Regions from separate parts of the Fictibacillus sp. B-59209 genome, predicted to be linked through region 3. Evidence: riboswitches for the same ligand, from Rfam matches in the RefSeq annotation. Region 3 holds a riboswitch; each other region holds the start of a gene.
What was found. A riboswitch is a leader RNA that binds a small molecule or an ion and turns the genes downstream of it on or off. The one in region 3 is predicted to bind S-adenosylmethionine.
Positions count from the first base shown of each region.

Region 1 (2,199 bases), on a different contig from region 3:
GACTGCCGCGTTTAGTCGCTGTCCAGGCTGAAGGATGTGCACCGATCGTAAAAGCATGGGAAGAACACAAGAGTGAATCGAAGTTCTGGGAAAATTCTGAGACAGCCGCTTTTGGTATCAATGTTCCAAAAGCGATCGGAGATTTTCTTGTCCTTGAAGCACTTTATGAAACGGATGGATGCGCCGTTGCCGTTTCAGAAGATGAAATTAGCTTTACTCAGCGCCAAACTGCAGAGCTTGAAGGAAGTTTTATTTGTCCGGAAGGAGCGGCTGTGTTTGCCGCCTCAAAACGATTGAGGGAAAATGGCTGGATCAAAGCAGATGAAAAGGTGATATGCCTAAATACTGGGCAGGGGATTAAATACCCTGATTCGGTTTCTGTAGATCCTCCCGTTTTAGAGCCTGGAGAAATCATTCGAAAATAAAATGAGTTATTGTCTTGACAATAAGATGGAAATCCCTATAATTGAATCCAATATAATACATTTATCTTATATTTCTTATTTAGAGAGGTGGAGGGATCTGGCCCTTTGAAGCCTCGGCAGCGGACTCAATTATGAGCACTGTGCCAATTCCACAAGCAAAACGCTTGAATGATAAGAAGAGTATAACTTACGATGGCGATTCAACCTCTTCTTGTGCGTATTTTTGCTTCCGCAAGAAGAGGTTTTTATTTATGCAAAAAAACCAACTAATTTACTGTGAAATATAAGGATTGCTGATTGGTCAACCAAAGGCGCTTCATCATGAAAATGACGGCGTTTATTTTTTTGTTAAAAGCTTTATCAGCAGAGCTGCAGAGGGAATTGTCAAAATGTCTTTCCAATCCAAGAAATAAACGCGGAACATATTTTTCATCGTCACAAATCCTTTTCAAAGCAATTTAATGAAGATAGCAGTTCTGCATAGTCTTTGTTTCAAACGGAAGTTTATGTAAAGCCCCTTATCAGGTGTTGAAAAGAATTGGACACAGCCGGCCAGGTTATGGTGTACTAATAAAGGAATCTTATTTAATGGAGGAATTCAGATTGAACGAACAAATGGCCAATGAAATTCTTTCTGATCTGCGCAGCGGGAATCTTAGTGAATACGTCGTTATTAAAGAAGAGTTTTTTGTCTTTCGTGAGGTTCTTGTAAAGCAAGAGGATAAGAAAGCATTCCGCGGATTCATCGTCCCGGGCGGTGGGGGGAACGTAAAGTATTTGTATCAGCCTGGCTGGACAGCTTAAACGGAAATATAAAATGAGCTGGATCTGGAGCATTCTGGATCCAACAAAAAAATCGGTACCCTATCTGAAGGGAACCGATTTTTTTATTATTTAACGATAATCACCGGGCATTCTGCTGCATGAGCTACCTGATGGCTGACACTTCCCAATAAGGCTTCTTTTATAAACCCCTTACCTGTGCTCCCCATGACAATGACATCGTACTCGTGTTTTTTTGCATACGAAGTGATGATCTGAGAAGGCTCCCCGTTATAGGCTTGCGTTTCATAGGGAATTCCTGATTCAGAGAGATACTGAATGGCAGGCTGCAATAGTTCTTTGTCCTCTTCTTCCATTATCTCATCCAGATCAAAGTTAAGAAGCGGTTCCTGCAAAGGAAGGTTTTTATTTACATGCAGAATTGTAACCATTTCAGTATTCATCTTATGAGCCAGTTCCACTCCGTGCTGAAGAGCGCGAGCAGAAGGAGCTGAACCATCAAAGGCAATCAGAATTTTATTGTACATTGTAGAGACCTTCCTTTCCTTTAATGAGAAATTGAATCCACATGAGCAAGATGTTTACGGCCAAACGCAACAACCAGCATGGCGAATAGAACAAAAATCGCGCCCGTTACAAATGGTACATGTGGTGAATAGGTTTCAGCCAGTTTATTGGCAAGCCATGGTCCGATCGCACCACCGATGAAACGTACAAAACTGTAGGCAGCCGAGGCGGTTGCCCGCTCAACCGGTGCTACCTGCATAACAGCTGTTGTGATCAATGTATTGTTTGTCCCAAGGAAAAGACCGGCAACGATAACGGCTACGATGACCACTGTGCTTGATTCTGTCCAGATTCCCATAGCCAGCAGTGTCAATGCGAATAAGATCAGCATCGCACACATGGATTTTACTGTACCGAATCTTGCCTGAATTTTTGGTGCAACGAATACAGAAGTTATGGCTAAGCATAAGCCCCATCCGAGGAA
Region 1 covers NZ_JARMMC010000028.1:51,575-53,773, reverse strand. The annotation lists gene P4361_RS20080 (threonine synthase) at 1-425, shown strand, start outside; SAM riboswitch class I at 498-603, shown strand; gene P4361_RS20075 (hypothetical protein) at 1,029-1,229, shown strand; gene P4361_RS20070 (universal stress protein) at 1,316-1,735, opposite strand; gene P4361_RS20065 (MFS transporter) at 1,756-2,199, opposite strand, start outside.
Region 1: it holds a riboswitch for S-adenosylmethionine, as region 3 does, so the genes downstream of both, P4361_RS20075 (hypothetical protein) here and mtnW (2,3-diketo-5-methylthiopentyl-1-phosphate enolase) in region 3, are expected to answer to the same signal.

Region 2 (2,199 bases), on a different contig from region 3:
CGTATAGAACGCTGACGTCCACGTTGAATTTCTTGGCAATCTGTGACAGCAGCGGTTGTCCTGTGGATGCTCCGGTAAATACAATCCTGAAGATCTGATGATTCCTGTCCTGCTTCTTCAATAGGTCTTTAAGGGACTCAGGCAATTCATCCTGAAGAACTGAACTGACGAAGCGCCTTGCCGTCTCAGTCTGTGGCCTTGCAAATACATCAAAAACGCTCCCTTTCTCAATCACTTCTCCGTTCTCCATAACAGCGACGGAATCGCATATCTCACGAATGACGTTCATCTCATGCGTGATGATCAGAATCGTAATGTTGTATTCCTTATTGATTTTTTTCAGAAGCTTTAAAATACTGGAGGTCGTCTGCGGATCCAATGCCGATGTTGCTTCATCACACAATAGCACTTCCGGATCAGTGGAGAGCGCCCGGGCAATGCCTACCCGCTGTTTTTGTCCGCCGGAGAGCTGGTCGGGATATTTATGCCCGTGCTCGGACAAGCCAACAAATTCCAGCAGGTCGTTCACCTTCTCTTTAACGAATGATTTCTTCATGCCGAGAAGATAAAGCGGTGTCGCAATATTATCAAATACCGTTTTTGCGTTCAGCAGATTAAAATGCTGAAAAATCATACCGATATTTTTCCGTTTTTTTCTCAGTTCCTTCGGAGACAATCTTGCCATGTCCTCCTCTCCTACAAAGACGTGCCCTGATGTCGGCTTCTCCAAAAGATTCACACATCGCAGCAAGGAGCTCTTTCCTGCTCCGCTGTATCCGACAACACCGTAGATCTCTCCTTTTTTTATCTCAAAGCTCACATTGTTTAACGCTCTTACCCGGCTTTTGCCACTCTCATAAATTTTGGTTACCTCTTCAAATCGAATCAATGATGTGATCTCCTTTCTCGCTACTGTTAAAACATCAAAAAAAGCCTCTTCTTGAAAACAAGAAGAGGCCTGACGCATAGATGAGTGGCTGATCTCTTCTTATCTTCCAAGCGCTAATCGCTTGCCGGACTTGGCACAGTATTCCCATTAAACCGGGAACCCGCTGCCGAGGTTTCAAAGGGCCAATCCCTCCACCTCTCTGGATAAGAAACAAATATAATGTTCAATTAAATAAAAAAATCTCTTCTTAAAGAAAGAAGAGATGTTGTATCCATAAGGAAACGAGCTGCTCTTCTTATCTTCCAAGCCCTTAAAGGAACTTGCTGGAATTGGCACAGTGTTTTTCAAAAGAAAAACCCGCTGCCGAGGTATCACAGGGCCATATCCCTCCACCTCTCTGGATAAGAAACACGTTCATATTTACTTGATGTGACCTATCTTATACCATGATCTAAGTCGATGTCAAATCTTTTTTCGGAGTTCTCTGATCGGAATAAAAACACTGAAGCCATAAAAGCCAGCCACATTGCTCCTCCGGCAACTCCAGCCAGTACATCCGTAATATAGTGAATGCCTAGATAAATTCTGCTCCAGCAAATAAATCCAAGGTGCACTGCCAATATACAAAATTTCGTTCTAACAAACTTTTTTGATAAGAGTGTAAAAAGACCATAAAGCGCTGTTGCATTCATCGCATGAGCACTCGGATATCCATACCTAATGTAAAAAGGTTTAGTGGATGGAGGCCGCTGCTTCCAATTCTTTCTCCAAACAGAGTTAATCAAACGGCATCCGATCAGGTTGGCTATTAATAAAAAAACAATGTTTCTCTTTCCTTTTCTCCTGTATCTGTATGCAGAATAAATAGTGGCAGGAATCAACAGAAATCCAGAACCAAGAAAAGAGTAACTTCTCAGAAAGAAATCCACGAAACCTCCGCCCCGTGCTGAAAATATAGCCAAGCTTCCCATTCCGTCAAGTTTCATCCAATGATCATCATTACGAAGCCTGTTCATTAGTCTTAAAGCTACAATACCCATTATCATAACGCCGCTTAGAATTGCCATATTCTCTTTTTTCATATCCGCCCTCACTTTAACTTGCTTTTATGTACATATCCTTTCATGTGGCGGACTATTTTATGCGTTCAGGCACCTATTAGAATTACTCTATTGTTAAAGTTTCACCGCATCTTTTTCTAAGAAAACCATAATGCTGCCCTGTTCTATTTTTTGCACATAACGCTCAGCGGTCCGTTCTGAAAGATCCAGGGACATGAGAACTTCTTTTAAATCATCCTCTGAATCCTC
Region 2 covers NZ_JARMMC010000020.1:71,650-73,848, forward strand. The annotation lists gene P4361_RS16775 (methionine ABC transporter ATP-binding protein) at 1-889, opposite strand, end outside; SAM riboswitch class I at 986-1,099, opposite strand; SAM riboswitch class I at 1,182-1,297, opposite strand; gene P4361_RS16780 (phosphatase PAP2 family protein) at 1,324-1,971, opposite strand; gene P4361_RS16785 (general stress protein) at 2,065-2,199, opposite strand, start outside.
Region 2: it holds a riboswitch for S-adenosylmethionine, as region 3 does, so the genes downstream of both, P4361_RS16775 (methionine ABC transporter ATP-binding protein) here and mtnW (2,3-diketo-5-methylthiopentyl-1-phosphate enolase) in region 3, are expected to answer to the same signal.

Region 3 (2,199 bases):
TGCATCCTTCTCAGTCAGTTCGCCTGCAATGCCGATTGCATCTTCTTTTCGAAGGGCGACACTGCCATATGGTGACGGGAACAATACGAGATCCGCTCCTGCAAGGCGGAGCAGCTTACCAAGAAGCAGACGGTTGGAGATCCCATAAAATTCCGATGGTGTAATGGCGCCTGATAAGGCAGGATGTGCCATGATCGGAAGGCTGACGTCCGGATCTTCTGCTAAGCTTTGCAAGACGTCAAGCCCATAGGCGAAAACGTTAAAGAGCAATGCGCTTGCCCCGAGCTCTGCCGCCTTTTTTGCTTTATCTTTCAGATCATACGTACGCCCTGTCAAATTCACTGCATACAGTGTCTTATGTCCGGTCTCTTGTTCAGTTGCCGTTAATACTTCTTTAGCAGCTTTTATTCGTTCTTCAAATGGTGTCAGCGGATTATCGAACAGAATTTCATCATCTTTTACGAGGTCCACTCCGCCCAGCGCTTGTTCCTTCAGCTGATTCTTGAAATATTGAAGATCCCTGCCGATCACACCTTTAAAAATACTCATTAGAAGAGGCCTTTCAAAAACCCCTAGCTGATTGCGAATTCCATCAATTCCAAAAGAAGGTCCAGGAAAAGCCGAAGCCAATTCAGGGGAAAAATCAAGATCGATCAGCTTTACTTCTCCATCCAACGATAGTTTACCGAAAACAGTCGTCAAGATTGCCGGCAAGTCCGCTGTGAAGTTAGCGGCAGGATACGCGATTTTAAGAAGAGCCTGTTTTCTGGACGAGCCAAAGTATTGATTTACCCTCGTATCTTCGGGCAATTCATTGATTTCCACTACGTGGCCTTTATGGTTTCGCAGCTGTTCTTTCTGAAGATCCGGCAAGTCCGTCCATGAACCGACCGTCAGTCCGAGTGCAATTCCTTCAGCTTTTTTCTCAAAGTTGCCTTTTGGATCATGAACCAGATAGGTTGCAGTTATTGTCGACATGCTGAAATCCCTCCGAAAGCATAGATTTATATTAGAAAGGCGCAATCGCCCTGCTAAGGTCCGACAAGCGACGGAACTCTTACACAGCAACACGCTTTTTGTGTTGTGAAGTAAGAGTGAAGCGACCAAAGACGAATTGTGTTTTTCAATTCGTCCTCCGAGGACCTGAGCCGAAAACAAGAAACATGTTTTCAGCCCTGGGCGCTGGAGCTGGACATTACTTCTATGCCAGCTGAATTTTGTACTCGCTTTACACTTAACTTAAAAAACCTCTTCCCGAGGGAAGAGGCATAATAAACATAGAGATACCGCTTCCTCTCATCTGTCAGCTGCCGCTGCAAGAATTAGCACCGTTTTTATCCTAAAGGATAAGCCGGTTGCCGGGCTTCATAGGGCTAGTCCCTCCACCTGCTCTTGATAAGAGAATAAATAAAATTATTCGAATGTTAGAATTACTTGTGATTATGACAGGTAACAAAAAATCTGTCAATCTCTTAAATGTTCAACACTATCAAAATAATTTTAGCTGACCTATCCGATCAACGGCTTCCTTCAGCTTGTTCTCATCCGTTAATAGCCCTGCTCTAACATAACCGTCTCCTTCTTTGCCAAAACCGATGCCTGGTGCAACAACGACATGTGAATGCTCCAGAAGATAATCTGCAAAACTTTCAGATGTGAATCCTGAGGGAACAGGCAGCCAACAAAAGAAGGATCCTTTAGGGGCAGTCACATCCCAGCCGATCTCCTTCAATCCTGAAATAAACACATCACGCCGTTTTTCATACATGGCGACCAGGTTTTCCACGCACTCCTGCGGCCCCAGGAGTGCTTTAGCTGCAGCTTCCTGTACAGCTGGAAAAAGGCTGACATAGAAGTGGTCCTGAAGAAGATTAATGCTTTCAATCACACTCTCGTTCCCGATGGCAAAGCCTACTCTCCAGCCAGCCATGTTATACGTCTTGCTCATCGTATAGATTTCGATACCCTGTTCTTTCGCACCAGGAACCTGCAGATAGCTGACCGGTTTCTCGTTTTCAAATCCGATGGCTCCATAGGCAAAATCATGGACGACTAAAATATTATGCTTTTCAGCAAAGCTTACTGTATCTTCAAAGAACGGCACTGTGGCTACTCCCGCCGTTGGATTATTCGGATAGTTCAAGAACATGAGTTTTGCCCGTTCTGCATCCTCTTGTGAGATTTCAGCGTAATCAGGCA
Region 3 covers NZ_JARMMC010000018.1:503,777-505,975, forward strand. The annotation lists gene mtnW (2,3-diketo-5-methylthiopentyl-1-phosphate enolase) at 1-978, opposite strand, end outside; SAM riboswitch class I at 1,294-1,402, opposite strand; gene P4361_RS15435 (pyridoxal phosphate-dependent aminotransferase) at 1,490-2,199, opposite strand, start outside.

Region 4 (2,199 bases), on a different contig from region 3:
TTGAGAAACGTTCCATCTCTTCTAACTGAGGGGAGAATTGCAGTAAAAGGAGTCCGAGGCCGGCTTCTTCATATGCTGCAATCCGCTCCGCAATCTGTTCAGGTGTGCCGATCAGATTCGGCCTCAGCCCCCGGTTGGAAACAGAGTAGTCGTACAGCTGAATCTGCTGTTCAAGCTGCGACTTGCTCGTAAAATCTTTAAACCCAGCATATGCGCTGGACTCTTTTACATCTGTAATCCTCTGCAGTTCCGCTTGGGCTTCTTCTTCAGTATCCCGGCAGATCACATAGGCCGCCATGCCGAACGAAGATAAAGGTTCTTTCCCTGTTTGCCCGCGGCGGTTCTTCATGTCATTGATCTTAACGGCGATCTCTTCGACAGTGCCGCCATGCATGACGTAGGCGTCACAGGAGGAAGAGATAACCTGTTTACCCCTTTCACTTTCTCCGCCAGCATACAAAATGGGATTTGGCCGCTGAACAGGTTTAGGGAAAAGTTTCGTATCGCTAAACTGATAAAACTTGCCGGAATAATTGAAGGTTTCTTCTGTCCACAGCCCCTTTAGAACATCAAGAAACTCTTGCGTACGCTCATATCTTTCGTCGTGGGCAGTAAAAATGCCGCCATACTGCTTCGCTTCCTCTTCCCACCAGGCGGAGACGACATTAAGTGTAAACCTCCCGCCGCTCATTTGGTCGATGTTCGCCGTCATTTTCGCCGTTACAGCAGGATTATGGAATCCCGGCCTTACCGCTGTCATAATTTCTATTTTCTCCGTTACGGCCGCGAGACCCGCTGCCGTTGTCCAAGCCTCCAGAGAGTCCTGCTCCGGCCCTTTTATATCATTCAAATACAGTTCCGCGATCAGCGTCGTGTCAAACCCCCATTTTTCCGCGGACTGAATAACCTTCTTCCCATAATCAAACGTCGGCGGCATGTTCTCATCTTCCACATTTCTCAGCCATCCACCAAAGATCGGCAACCAAAATCCAAATCTCATCTACCTTTTTCTCCCCTCTGCCTTTTAAAAACATTCTGCCACTAAAAGAAACCCTGAAAGTCCATCCCTTCAGTGCGGAGGAGCGGTCAGGACAACGGCCTGACCCTCCGACTATCTAAAAAAAACTTCCCCTTTAGATAAGGGGAAGTTTTTGACCGCTCCATCTTATCTTCCAGGATCTACTCCTGCTGGATTTAGCACCTTCTAAAAATAGGTTGCCGGGTTTCATAGGGCCAGTCCCTCCACCGCTCTGGATAAGATTTATTTAATTAATAGTAATCCTACAATAGAAGTAGGTATTTCGTCAATTTTTAGGATGTGAGAATAGATGATATTGAGTTGCGTTTGACTGGCGAATAAGTCTGAAAAATTCAGTTCGGATCAGTTATTGCTTGTTTCGCTCAATTATTCTCCGTTCGGCTCAATTCAGCGCCAGTGTCGTTCAATTCGGTTCTTCCGGCCACAAAAAAGAAGCCCCCAGCACAGCTGAGAGCCCCTTCCACTCTTCTTAAAAGCCAATCTCCGCGATAACCATCCGTTCTTTTTGGCTGATATCCTTTACTACCGAAACAACCGACCCAGGGAACGTGACCCTGAGCATTTCAGCCACCGTCTGGCCCTGATCATGGCCGACTTCAAAGGCAACAATGCTTTGTGCGTTCAGAACGAGGGGCAGCTCTTCCATAAACCTTCTGTAAAATACGTAGCCGTCCTCACCGCCGCTAAGTGCACGGAAAGGCTCTTGATCCTTAACGATCGTCTCAAGCTCCATTATTTCACGGTCAGGAATGTAAGGAGGATTCGACACAACGATATCTGCTTTTTCTCCGCCCTCGATCAGAGGCTGAAGGAGGTCTCCATGAATAAAACGAACAGATGCCTCAAGGTCTTCAGCATTTTTCTTTGCGACTTCCAGGGATTCCTCAGCAATATCGATCGTGGTTACCGAAAAACGAGAATTTTCCAGTGCCAGCGTAATGGCAATGGCACCGCTCCCCGTCCCGACATCGACTGTCTGGATCTCTTCTATGCCAGGGAACCTCATCATGGAGCGCTGAAGCACTTCATATACGAGCTCTTCTGTTTCCGGCCGAGGAATGAGCACCTCTTTATTCACCGAAAAGCGTCTTCCGTAAAACTCTTCAAAACCAATAATGTATTGGACAGGCACTCCATCGCCATGCTTTTGTACAGCTGCT
Region 4 covers NZ_JARMMC010000009.1:44,176-46,374, reverse strand. The annotation lists gene P4361_RS07370 (LLM class flavin-dependent oxidoreductase) at 1-1,000, opposite strand, end outside; SAM riboswitch class I at 1,163-1,261, opposite strand; gene prmC (peptide chain release factor N(5)-glutamine methyltransferase) at 1,509-2,199, opposite strand, start outside.
Region 4: it holds a riboswitch for S-adenosylmethionine, as region 3 does, so the genes downstream of both, P4361_RS07370 (LLM class flavin-dependent oxidoreductase) here and mtnW (2,3-diketo-5-methylthiopentyl-1-phosphate enolase) in region 3, are expected to answer to the same signal.